3 regions of the Roseburia sp. genome follow, and region 2 is predicted to be linked to each of the others. Evidence: predicted binding sites of a transcription regulator. Region 2 holds the regulator's gene; each other region holds the start of a gene.
What was found. Region 2 encodes Rex, which represses fermentation and respiration genes when NADH is low (regulators of the CRP and FNR family bind a similar motif). Its sites were predicted from a motif close to ATTGTTAANTANTTAACAAT; they were not measured.
Positions count from the first base shown of each region.

Region 1 (3,290 bases), 240 kb from region 2:
TTCTTCTGGCAAGACATCTGCAACTTATACAAAACTGAAAAAAAATAAAACCTACTATGTAAGAATGCGCTCTTATGTCAAGGTAAACGGCAAAAAGGTATATGGAAACTGGAGTGCAAAAAAGAGTGTTAAAATAAAAAAATAAGATCATAAAAATGGCTGCTTTCCTGTAAATGGGAGGCAGCATTTTTTTGCTTTATTGGTTTACAAGTGAACGAAAAAAGAATAAAATAAACCGTAAATTAAAATGAATGTGTAAGAATAACGGGATCATTCAGGCTGAAAATGGAGGCTTACAATGGAAATACAAAATGATCATAAGAAATCATTAAAGAAAATATGGATTTTGTCTGCAGGAATCATAGTAGTTCTGGCAATTGTGCTGTTTGCAGGGATAAAAAATGGATTTTTTTTAAGAAAGAGCGATAAGATTTTATATGCTATGTATCAAACGGTCAAGGATCAGCCACAGGTGGCAGACGGTTTGAATGGGGAAGATTATACCATTTCGATAGAAGGGCAGTGGAAGAAACAGAAGATACAGGCAGAGTATGCATCAGATTCTGCACAGAAGCAGTTAAGGGGAACGTTAGATCTTGATAAGCTGCAGGATTTGGAATTTGTAATGGTACTAAATGACAAGGAACTGAAAGCACAGTTTCCGTCACTGAGTTCGAAAGTATTTACATATGATTATAACAGTAACAAACAAAGCGGATATATCGCAAAAAAGATCGGTTCACAGAATCTGGAACGTTTTAATACGGTTCTGGCAGGATTATATGGTGGAAAAGAACAAAAAGAGATTGGAAAAGATATATTAAAAGAAGCACGGAAAGAATTTAATAAAATTAAGATCAATAAAATCGAAAAACAGGAATTTGAAATTGACGGTCAGAAAAAAGATTGTGTGGGCTATCAGTTTGTGATCAGCAGTGATAATGTACAAAATGTGTTAGATGCCGCAGAGAAAGCTGCGAAGAAAAAATATGGAGATGGGACAAAAATATCAGAAGATCCTGCCGGGAAAATATTTATGGCGGTTTATGACAAAGTATCAGCAGCGGGGGAGATGGAATGTAAGGTATATTTATTCCGGAATAAGCTGGCTGCGATCGCTGTAAATTATGAAATTGATGGAAATAGGCAGAATATGGAAATTTTATTTTCAGGCGGTGACTTCCGGATGCAGAACATGAAAATCACATATTTAAAGGGAGAAGAGACACACTCTGTCTGGACTGCTATTACAGGAAACCCTGCAGCGGGGGACGGAACACTCACATTTGAATCCGATGATGAAGATGGTCTGAATGGTAGAATTTCCGTGAAAAAGGGCAGTGAAATGACAGACATTACGGGGGAAGAATGTGATCTTATGGGATTGAATGGATTTGAATTGTTAGGATTATTTGGTGAGTTTGCTGGATTTTGAACTGTTATTTTTTCAATAAGATGCAAAAAATCAAAGTGTTTCTCAATAAAAACATGCGAAGTACTTGAATTTCCATACAGATAATATATAATGTCTAAGATGGTTAAAAAGTTAACAAAGATAAGATGAGCGAGGTAAAACACGATGTATGCAGATGAAAATGTGATTAAAATCAAACACGATGTACTCTACACAGTCGCAAAGCTTGCATTTGAAGGCAGACTTGAAGAAGAGAGAGACCACATCGCAACAGAACTCATTCCAGGTCCGACACCGCAGTTTCGCTGTTGTATTTATAAAGAGAGGGAGATCATCCGTCAGAGAGTCCGTTTAGCAGAGGGTAAAGCACCGGGCGCAGAGGATGATGGAAATGTGGTTCAGGTTATCAGCTCCGCATGTGAGGACTGTCCGATTTCCAGTTATACTGTAACAGAGAACTGCCAGAACTGTCTTGGAAAAGCATGTATCAATGCATGTAAATTTGGCGCAATCGAGCCGGGAAGAGACCGTTCCCATATTGATCCTTCCAAGTGTAAAGAATGTGGAAAATGTGCACAGGCATGTCCTTACAATGCAATCGCACATTTAAAGAGACCGTGTAAATTCAGCTGTCCGGTCAATGCGATTACATACAATGAGTACGGCATTTCTGTGATCGATAAAGAAAAATGTATCCGTTGCGGTAAATGTATCCACAGCTGTCCGTTCGGTGCAATCGCTTCTAAGACTTATATTGTGCCGGTAATCGAGGCTTTAAAAGCAGGCAAACATGTATATGCGATGGCAGCTCCTGCAACAGAAGGTCAGTTTGGTGCAGATATCACAATGGCAAGCTGGAAAAAAGCGATGAAAGAGATGGGATTTACGGATTTCTATGATGTAGGTCTCGGTGGAGATATGACAGCAGCTTATGAGGCAGAAGAGTGGGCTGAGGCTTATAAAGAGGGAAATAAAAAAGTTACTTCCTGCTGTCCTGCATTCGTAAATATGGTGCGTTTACATTATCCGGAATTAGCAGAGTGTGTATCTACAACAGTATCTCCGATGTGCGCAGTTTCACGTCTGATCAAAGCGAAAGATCCTGATGCGATCACTGTATTTATTGGACCGTGTGTTGCCAAGAAGTCAGAAGTTGCAGATCAGAAGATCGAGGGAAATGCAGATTATGTATTAACATACAGCGAGATCCGTGCAATGATGAAAGCAAAAGGCGTTGAGTTACAGCCGTGTCCAAATGATGATCAGACAGCATCTACATTTGGTAAACGTTTCGCAAACTCCGGCGGTGTAACAGCTGCAGTACTTGAGAGCTTAAAAGAGTCTAACGATGAGATCGCAGCAACCGTATGCAAGGCAAACGGTGCGGCAGAGTGTAAGAAAGCATTACTTCTGTTAAAAGCTGCAAGACTGCCGGAAGACTTCATTGAAGGTATGGCATGCGAGGGCGGCTGCGTTGGTGGTCCAAGTGCGTTCAACGATCAGATTTCTTCCAAAAAGAACCGTGATACCCTGATCGGTCAGGCAGATGACCGTACCATCCATGACAACTTAAAGAATTACGACATGGAAAGCTTCTCCATGCACCGCGAGTAGGACGAGCGGAGCATTGCATCGCGGGTAAGCAAACAGAATAGTGAGCATTATTATGCCGTGCAGCCTGTAAAAGGGTTGTGCGGCATTTTTGGTTTGCGCGCCATGGGCGCGCTCTAATGGGTGAAAGTCCCGAACACGCCTAGGCAACGAGGAAGTGTATAGCAGAACAGCAAGGGTGTCCATCGTGAGGTGGAATCTGAAGGAAGCTGTAAGCAAACTCTTGGTCCGACGGACAGAAATCACATATAAGGCTCGGAAATAC
Region 1 covers NZ_JBGLEJ010000005.1:428,377-431,666, forward strand. Annotated here, with positions in the region: gene ACDD58_RS13270 (fibronectin type III domain-containing protein) at 1-145, shown strand, start outside; gene ACDD58_RS13275 (hypothetical protein) at 299-1,435, shown strand; gene ACDD58_RS13280 (4Fe-4S dicluster domain-containing protein) at 1,580-3,028, shown strand.
Region 1: the regulator Rex is predicted to act here: its motif matches at 1,535-1,554, upstream of ACDD58_RS13280 (4Fe-4S dicluster domain-containing protein).

Region 2 (3,290 bases):
ACATCCTTGAAATGGAACAGAAACTCCGCAATATGGAGTCAGAAATGAATCAGCAGACCGGTGGGGAACTGGAAAAACTGATGGAGGTTTATCATCGTCTGAGCCACGAATTTGAACTGCAGGGCGGATATGCATACCGGAGTGAAGTAACCGGTATTTTAAAAGGACTTGGTTTTTCAGATGAAGATTTGAGCAAACAGATGAGCGAGTTATCCGGAGGACAGAAAACAAGAGTTTCCCTTGGCAAACTTTTAGTCACAAAGCCGGATGTACTGCTTTTAGATGAGCCGACGAACCATCTGGATATGGAGTCGATCCGCTGGCTTGAGAATTTTCTGCGGGCTTACAAAGGGGCTGTTGTGATCGTAGCACATGACCGTTATTTCCTGGATCGCGTTGTCACAAAAGTTGTAGAGATTTTCCAGCATAAAGCGTATGTATATCAGGGAAATTACTCGGATTTTGCGAAGAAGAAAGCAAAAGTCCGTGAAGATCTGTTAAAACAATATTATAATCAGCAGCGTGAGATCAGACATCAGGAAGAAGTTATCACAAAGTTAAAATCGTTTAACCGTGAAAAATCCATCAAGCGTGCGGAGAGCCGCGAAAAGATGTTAGACAAGATAGAACGTATTGAAAAACCGGTTGAGGACAATACAGACATTAAGATCGTGTTAGAGCCAAATGTGGTCAGCGGAAATGATGTCCTTACGGTGTCAGGTCTTGCAAAATCATATCCGCCGGTTACATTGTTTTCGGATATCTCATTCGAGATTAAACGTGGGGAGCGGGTAGCACTGATCGGCAATAACGGAACCGGGAAAACGACCATCTTAAAGATCATCAATAATCTGATACAGGCAGATGGTGGTACGGTAACACTTGGTTCGAATGTTCACATTGGATATTACGATCAGGAACATCAGCTTTTACATATGGATAAAACCATATTTGAAGAGATCTCAGATGCTTATCCAGAGCTGAATAACACAAAGATCCGCAATGTACTGGCAGCCTTTTTATTTACAAATGATGATGTGTTTAAGCGGATCTCAGATTTAAGCGGTGGTGAAAGAGGCCGTGTCTCCCTGGCAAAACTGATGCTTTCAGATGCTAATTTTCTTATTTTAGATGAGCCGACAAACCATCTGGACATTACATCCAAGGAAATTTTGGAATCTGCATTAAACCAGTATACAGGAACGGTATTTTTTGTTTCACATGACCGCTATTTTATCAATCAGACAGCAACAAGAATCCTGGAGCTGACAGGTGAAACAATTGTAAATTATATCGGAAATTATGATTATTATCTGGAAAAACATGATATTATGACGCAGTTGTATGTGAAACAGCCAGAAACTTCAGATGTGCAGCCTAAGAAACAGGATGATGCCGTTAATAAGCTCGACTGGCAGGCACAAAAAGCAGAGCAGGCAAGGATTCGTAAAATTGAAAACAGTTTAAAAAAAGCCGAGGAAGAGATTGCCGCACTTGAAAGTGAAATAAGCATGATCGATGAAGAATGTGCAAAGCCGGAAAACGCAGTTAATTCCGCAAAATTAAATGAGCTTGCAGCAAGACAGCAGGAGTGCAGGGAACGACTGGAAACCTGCTATGAAACCTGGGAAGAGCTGTCAATGCAGTTAGATGGAACTGATTGATGATATTTCCTGACAAAGCAGAAAATATCTTATTGAAAAAAGATAGTTAAATTTTTCACACATTGACAGACACAGGGGAAATCACTATAATAAACGAGAGAACGTAAGAAAGGTGGAACCTTTTGTGCAGGAAAAAGAAATATCACAGGCAGTTATCCGGAGAATGCCGCGTTATTACCGCTACCTCGGAGAACTCTTAGATGCCGGTGTAGAACGTATATCATCCAATGATCTGAGTAAACGAATGAATGTGACCGCATCCCAGATCAGACAGGATCTGAATAATTTTGGTGGTTTTGGCCAGCAGGGTTATGGTTATAATGTAAAGTTTTTATATGAGGAAATCGGTAAGATATTAGGTTTAAATGAAAGACACAATATTATTGTGGTGGGTGCAGGTAATCTTGGACAGGCACTTACAAACTATGTGAAATTTGAAAAACTTGGTTTTGTGATCATAGGACTGTTTGATGTAAATCCTGCATTGGACGGTGTGACCGTGCGTGGAATCAAAATCCGCATGCTGGATGAATTAGAGAGTTTCTGTGCAGAAAATCAGGTGGATATTGCGGCGCTTACTATGCCAAAGGAAAAGGCTGATGCCATTGCAAACAGACTAGTCGGACTTGGAATCCGCGCAATCTGGAATTTTGCGCATGTAGACCTGGAGCTCATTGATAAAAATGTTGTTGTAGAGAATGTACATCTTTCCGACAGTTTGATGCAGTTATCTTACAACATTGTCAGAAACAAAAAAGCAGAAAAAAACGGCAACTGAAAAGGGTGCCATAAATTCAGGAAGCAATTAGCTGCCGCACAGATCTTTGTGCGGCGTTTTTTGCTTATAACAGGGGGCTTATTATCATGAAGTATCTTGTAAACAGCAGGGAAATGCAAAAATATGACGTAAATACCGTTTTACATTTTAAAGTTCCGGGACTTCTTCTGATGGAGCATGCAGCAATAACATTTGTAAATGAACTCCATAAGCAAAAGGTTGATCTCTCAGAAGTTCTTATCGTATGCGGCAGCGGAAATAATGGTGGAGATGGTTTTGCGATCGCCCGCCTTTTATTTCTGGAGGGACATACTGTTACAGTTGTTTTTGCTGGAAATAAAGATCATTGCTCGGAGCAAAACAGAATCCAGCAGGATATTTTAAATGCATATGGTGTTCCTGTCTATACGGATTTACCGGAACAGATCAGACCAACAACTGTCATAGATGCACTATTTGGTGTAGGGTTGTCGAGAGACGTGACTGGTACTTATGCAGATATATTATGTTGTATGAATACACTTCCGGGAGAAAAAGTGGCAGTGGATATTGCATCCGGAATTTCTGCAGATACAGGTGCTGTCCTTGGTATGGCATTTCGTGCAGATATCACGATCACATTCGCATTTGCGAAATTAGGCAGTATTCTCTGGCCGGGAAATGAATATGCCGGCAGAGTGATCGTATGTGATATCGGTATCACGAAAGAAAGCTGGCTGGGAGAGACACCGTCAGTAATGGCATTGGAAACGAAAGATTTATTGCTGCTCCCGGAGAGAAAAAGTCATTCTAATAAAGGAAGCTATGGAAAACTTTTGCTGATCGCAGGAAGTGTCAATATGGCAGGG
Region 2 covers NZ_JBGLEJ010000005.1:669,316-672,605, forward strand. Annotated here, with positions in the region: gene abc-f (ribosomal protection-like ABC-F family protein) at 1-1,664, shown strand, start outside; gene ACDD58_RS14510 (redox-sensing transcriptional repressor Rex) at 1,789-2,442, shown strand; gene ACDD58_RS14515 (NAD(P)H-hydrate dehydratase) at 2,529-3,290, shown strand, end outside.

Region 3 (3,290 bases), on a different contig from region 2:
TCGCCCAGGGATTTGGCATTGCAGTCATGCCGGATATTCCAATCTTAAAAACCCTCGACGTCAAAACCCTGACCATCACAAACCCGGAATACGAACGCCATGTCTACCTTGCCACCATGAAAAAACGCTACCTCTCCCCCGTAGCGAAATCCTTTATCCAGTTTGTCACGCAGGAGACAGAGTGAAGCGAAACTCACCAATACAGAAAACAGAGTGAAGCGAAACTCACCGATACAGAAAACAGAGTGAAGCGAAACTCATCGATACAGAAAACAGAGTGAAGCGAAACTCATCGATACAGAAAAACAGAGTGAAGCGAAACTCATCGATACAGAAAACAGAGTGAAGCGAAACTCATCGATACAGAAAACAGAGTGAAGCGAAACTCACCGATACAGTAAAGTCAGTTGTGAGGCGGGAACCCATTTATAAGAAGGTGCTCTGGAGCCGCCGGTACTTAGCGACCGTATTCTGGTCGCTTAGTACCGCTGCGAGCGACAGGCAGCGCAAGCGTGCCTTCGTTAAATGGGTTCCCGCCTCACAATATTCACAGCCTGCAATGAGTTTCGCGTAAGCTGACAGCCGTATTATCAATGGAATGAGTTTCGGGCAAGCTGACAGCCGCATTATCAATGGAATGAGTTTCAGGCAAGCTGACAGCCGTATTATCAATGGAATGAGTTTCGGGCAAGCAGACAGCTGCATTATCAATGGTATGATTTCCGTACAAACTGGATAAACCTCTGCACAGCCGGCAGTTGATATTTTCCCCGCATATATCCCATATATACCGTGTGTGAAAAAGTTTCCTGTGAAATGAGCGGCCTGATGCAGATATCATCCCTGTGAATCGTATCAACATCGGCAACGAGAGCAATCCCAAAGTTTTTTGCCACAAGTGAGGCAATTCCGTTTTCATCCGGAGACTCGCAGATAAAATTCGGGATCACACCGTGGTCATTAAAAAAGTTACGTGTGTATTTGCCAAGACCGGAATGTCTTGCGTATCCAAGCACCGGGTATTTTTCGAAATCCCCGGCTTCAATTTCAGCTTTTTTACCGAGAGGATGTCCTATGGGAAGGATTGCCACAAGGTCCTGCTTTATAATAGGTATAAACTCAATATTTGGTTCATTCGCAGAGTAGGAACCAAAGATCAGATCATAAGAACCTTTCTTCAGACCTTCTATATTCATGGAAGTAATATCCTGAAAAAAATGAAACGTAATATTTTTATTCTGCTCTAAGGAAAGAAAAGCGCGTACCGTATTTGGAATAAATTCACGGGCAAGCGGGGAAACATAAGCAATATCAATATGTCCACCGTTTGTTGCAATCTGCTGCATTTTATTTGAGGCGCGTGTAACATCATCTAAAATCTGCGTGACATGCTCTAAAAAAATCTCCCCGGCTTTTGTGAGCGTGACATTTCGCCCGCGTTTTTCAAAAAGTGTGACACCAAGTTCATTTTCTAAAGCAGCAATGGAACGGCTTAAACTTGGTTCTGAAATATTCATTTTTTCTGCTGCCTGGTTGAAGTGCTGAAGGATGGCTGCTTGGTAAAAATAACTCAATTGATTAAGTGTCATGTATAGATCTCCTTATAAATGATAGATAATATCTATGGATTACAAAATAAAACCATTGTTTTTGTACACATTATATCATGATTAGTACATTAAAACTATTAAAAAAGCATGAAATTGGCATTGGATGTATTGAAAAAAGCGTTGTATAATAATTACATCAGAGGTTGTTAAGTTTTTAACAAAGCGGGCAGGTAATGTTAAAAACATGAAACTAAATAAGAAAATCAAACAAAAAAGAAAAAGGAGAACACTACTATGGCAGAGAGAATCACAGGTCACACAGAGCTTATCGGATTAATGGCTTACCCAATCAGACATTCAAGTTCACCGGCAATGCACAATGAGGCATTTGCATATTTAGGACTTGACTATGCTTACCTTGCATTCGAGGTTGACAACAGTACATTAGAGGATGCGATCAAAGGTCTTCGCGCATTAAAGATGGTTGGTTCTAACGTATCTATGCCAAACAAAACAGTTGTTGGTCAGTATCTTGATAAATTATCACCGGCTGCAGAGCTTTGCGGAGCTGTAAATACGATCGTTAATGACAACGGTGTATTAACAGGACATATCACAGATGGTATCGGATTTATGCAGGCATTAAAAGACAACGACATCGACGTGATCGGAAAGAAAATGACCATCGCAGGTGCCGGCGGAGCTGCAACAGCAATCGAGATCCAGGCTGCATTAGATGGCGTAAAAGAAATCTCTATCTTCAACATTCATGATAAATTCTGGGAGAACGCAGAGGCAACTGTGAAAAAGATCAATGAGAGAACAAACTGCAAAGCTACTCTTTATGATTTAGACGACAAAGAGAAATTAAGAGAAGAGATGGCAGATTCTTACATCTTCGTAAACGGAACAGGTGTTGGTATGAAACCGTTAGAGGGAATGTCCGTTGTTCCTGATAAATCTTTCTTCCGTCCGGAACTGATCGTTGTAGACGTACCTTATTCTCCGCTTGAGACAAAGATGCGTTCCATGGCAAAAGAAGTTGGATGTAAGACAATGAACGGTCTTGGCATGATGTTATTCCAGGGAGCAGCAGCATTTAAACTCTGGACTGGAAAAGATATGCCGATCGAGCATATGAAAGAAGTATTAAACATCAAATACGAATAAAATCCCCCAGTCACATGCGGCGGTATGAAAAAATGCCGCTGCATCACAAACCAAATTGAGGAGAAAATCAATGAACAAAAAATATTTACCGAGCGCACTGATTCTTTATTTAAATTATTTTATCCATGGTGTCGGATGTTCTATTTTAGGACAGGCAGTGATCAAGGAAGCTCTTGCTGCATCCTGGGGTGTGGAAGCTATGGCGATTACAGCTATTTCTGCCGCACTTGGACTGGGAAGACTGATCGCACTTCCATTTGCAGGTCCTCTTTCTGATAAGTTAGGACGTCGTATCTCTACTGCAATCGGAAGCGGTTCTTATGCAGTATATCTGATCGGTCTTGCGCTTGCATTTAATGCAGGAACAAATGGTGGATATCAGATCGCATATATCTGTGCCATCATCGGAGGTATTGCCAACTCTTTCCTTGATACCGGAATTTACCCGGCTGTAGGTGAGATCATTTATAAAGCACCTGGCGTTGCAACAATGGGAATTAAATTCTTCATTGCGATCGCACAGATGATCCTGCCGTTCGTACTTGGCGTAACGGTAGCAACAACAGCAGC
Region 3 covers NZ_JBGLEJ010000004.1:583,497-586,786, reverse strand. Annotated here, with positions in the region: gene ACDD58_RS06095 (LysR family transcriptional regulator) at 1-185, shown strand, start outside; gene ACDD58_RS06090 (LysR family transcriptional regulator) at 708-1,589, opposite strand; gene ACDD58_RS06085 (shikimate dehydrogenase) at 1,845-2,720, shown strand; gene ACDD58_RS06080 (MFS transporter) at 2,791-3,290, shown strand, end outside.
Region 3: the regulator Rex is predicted to act here: its motif matches at 1,753-1,772, upstream of ACDD58_RS06085 (shikimate dehydrogenase).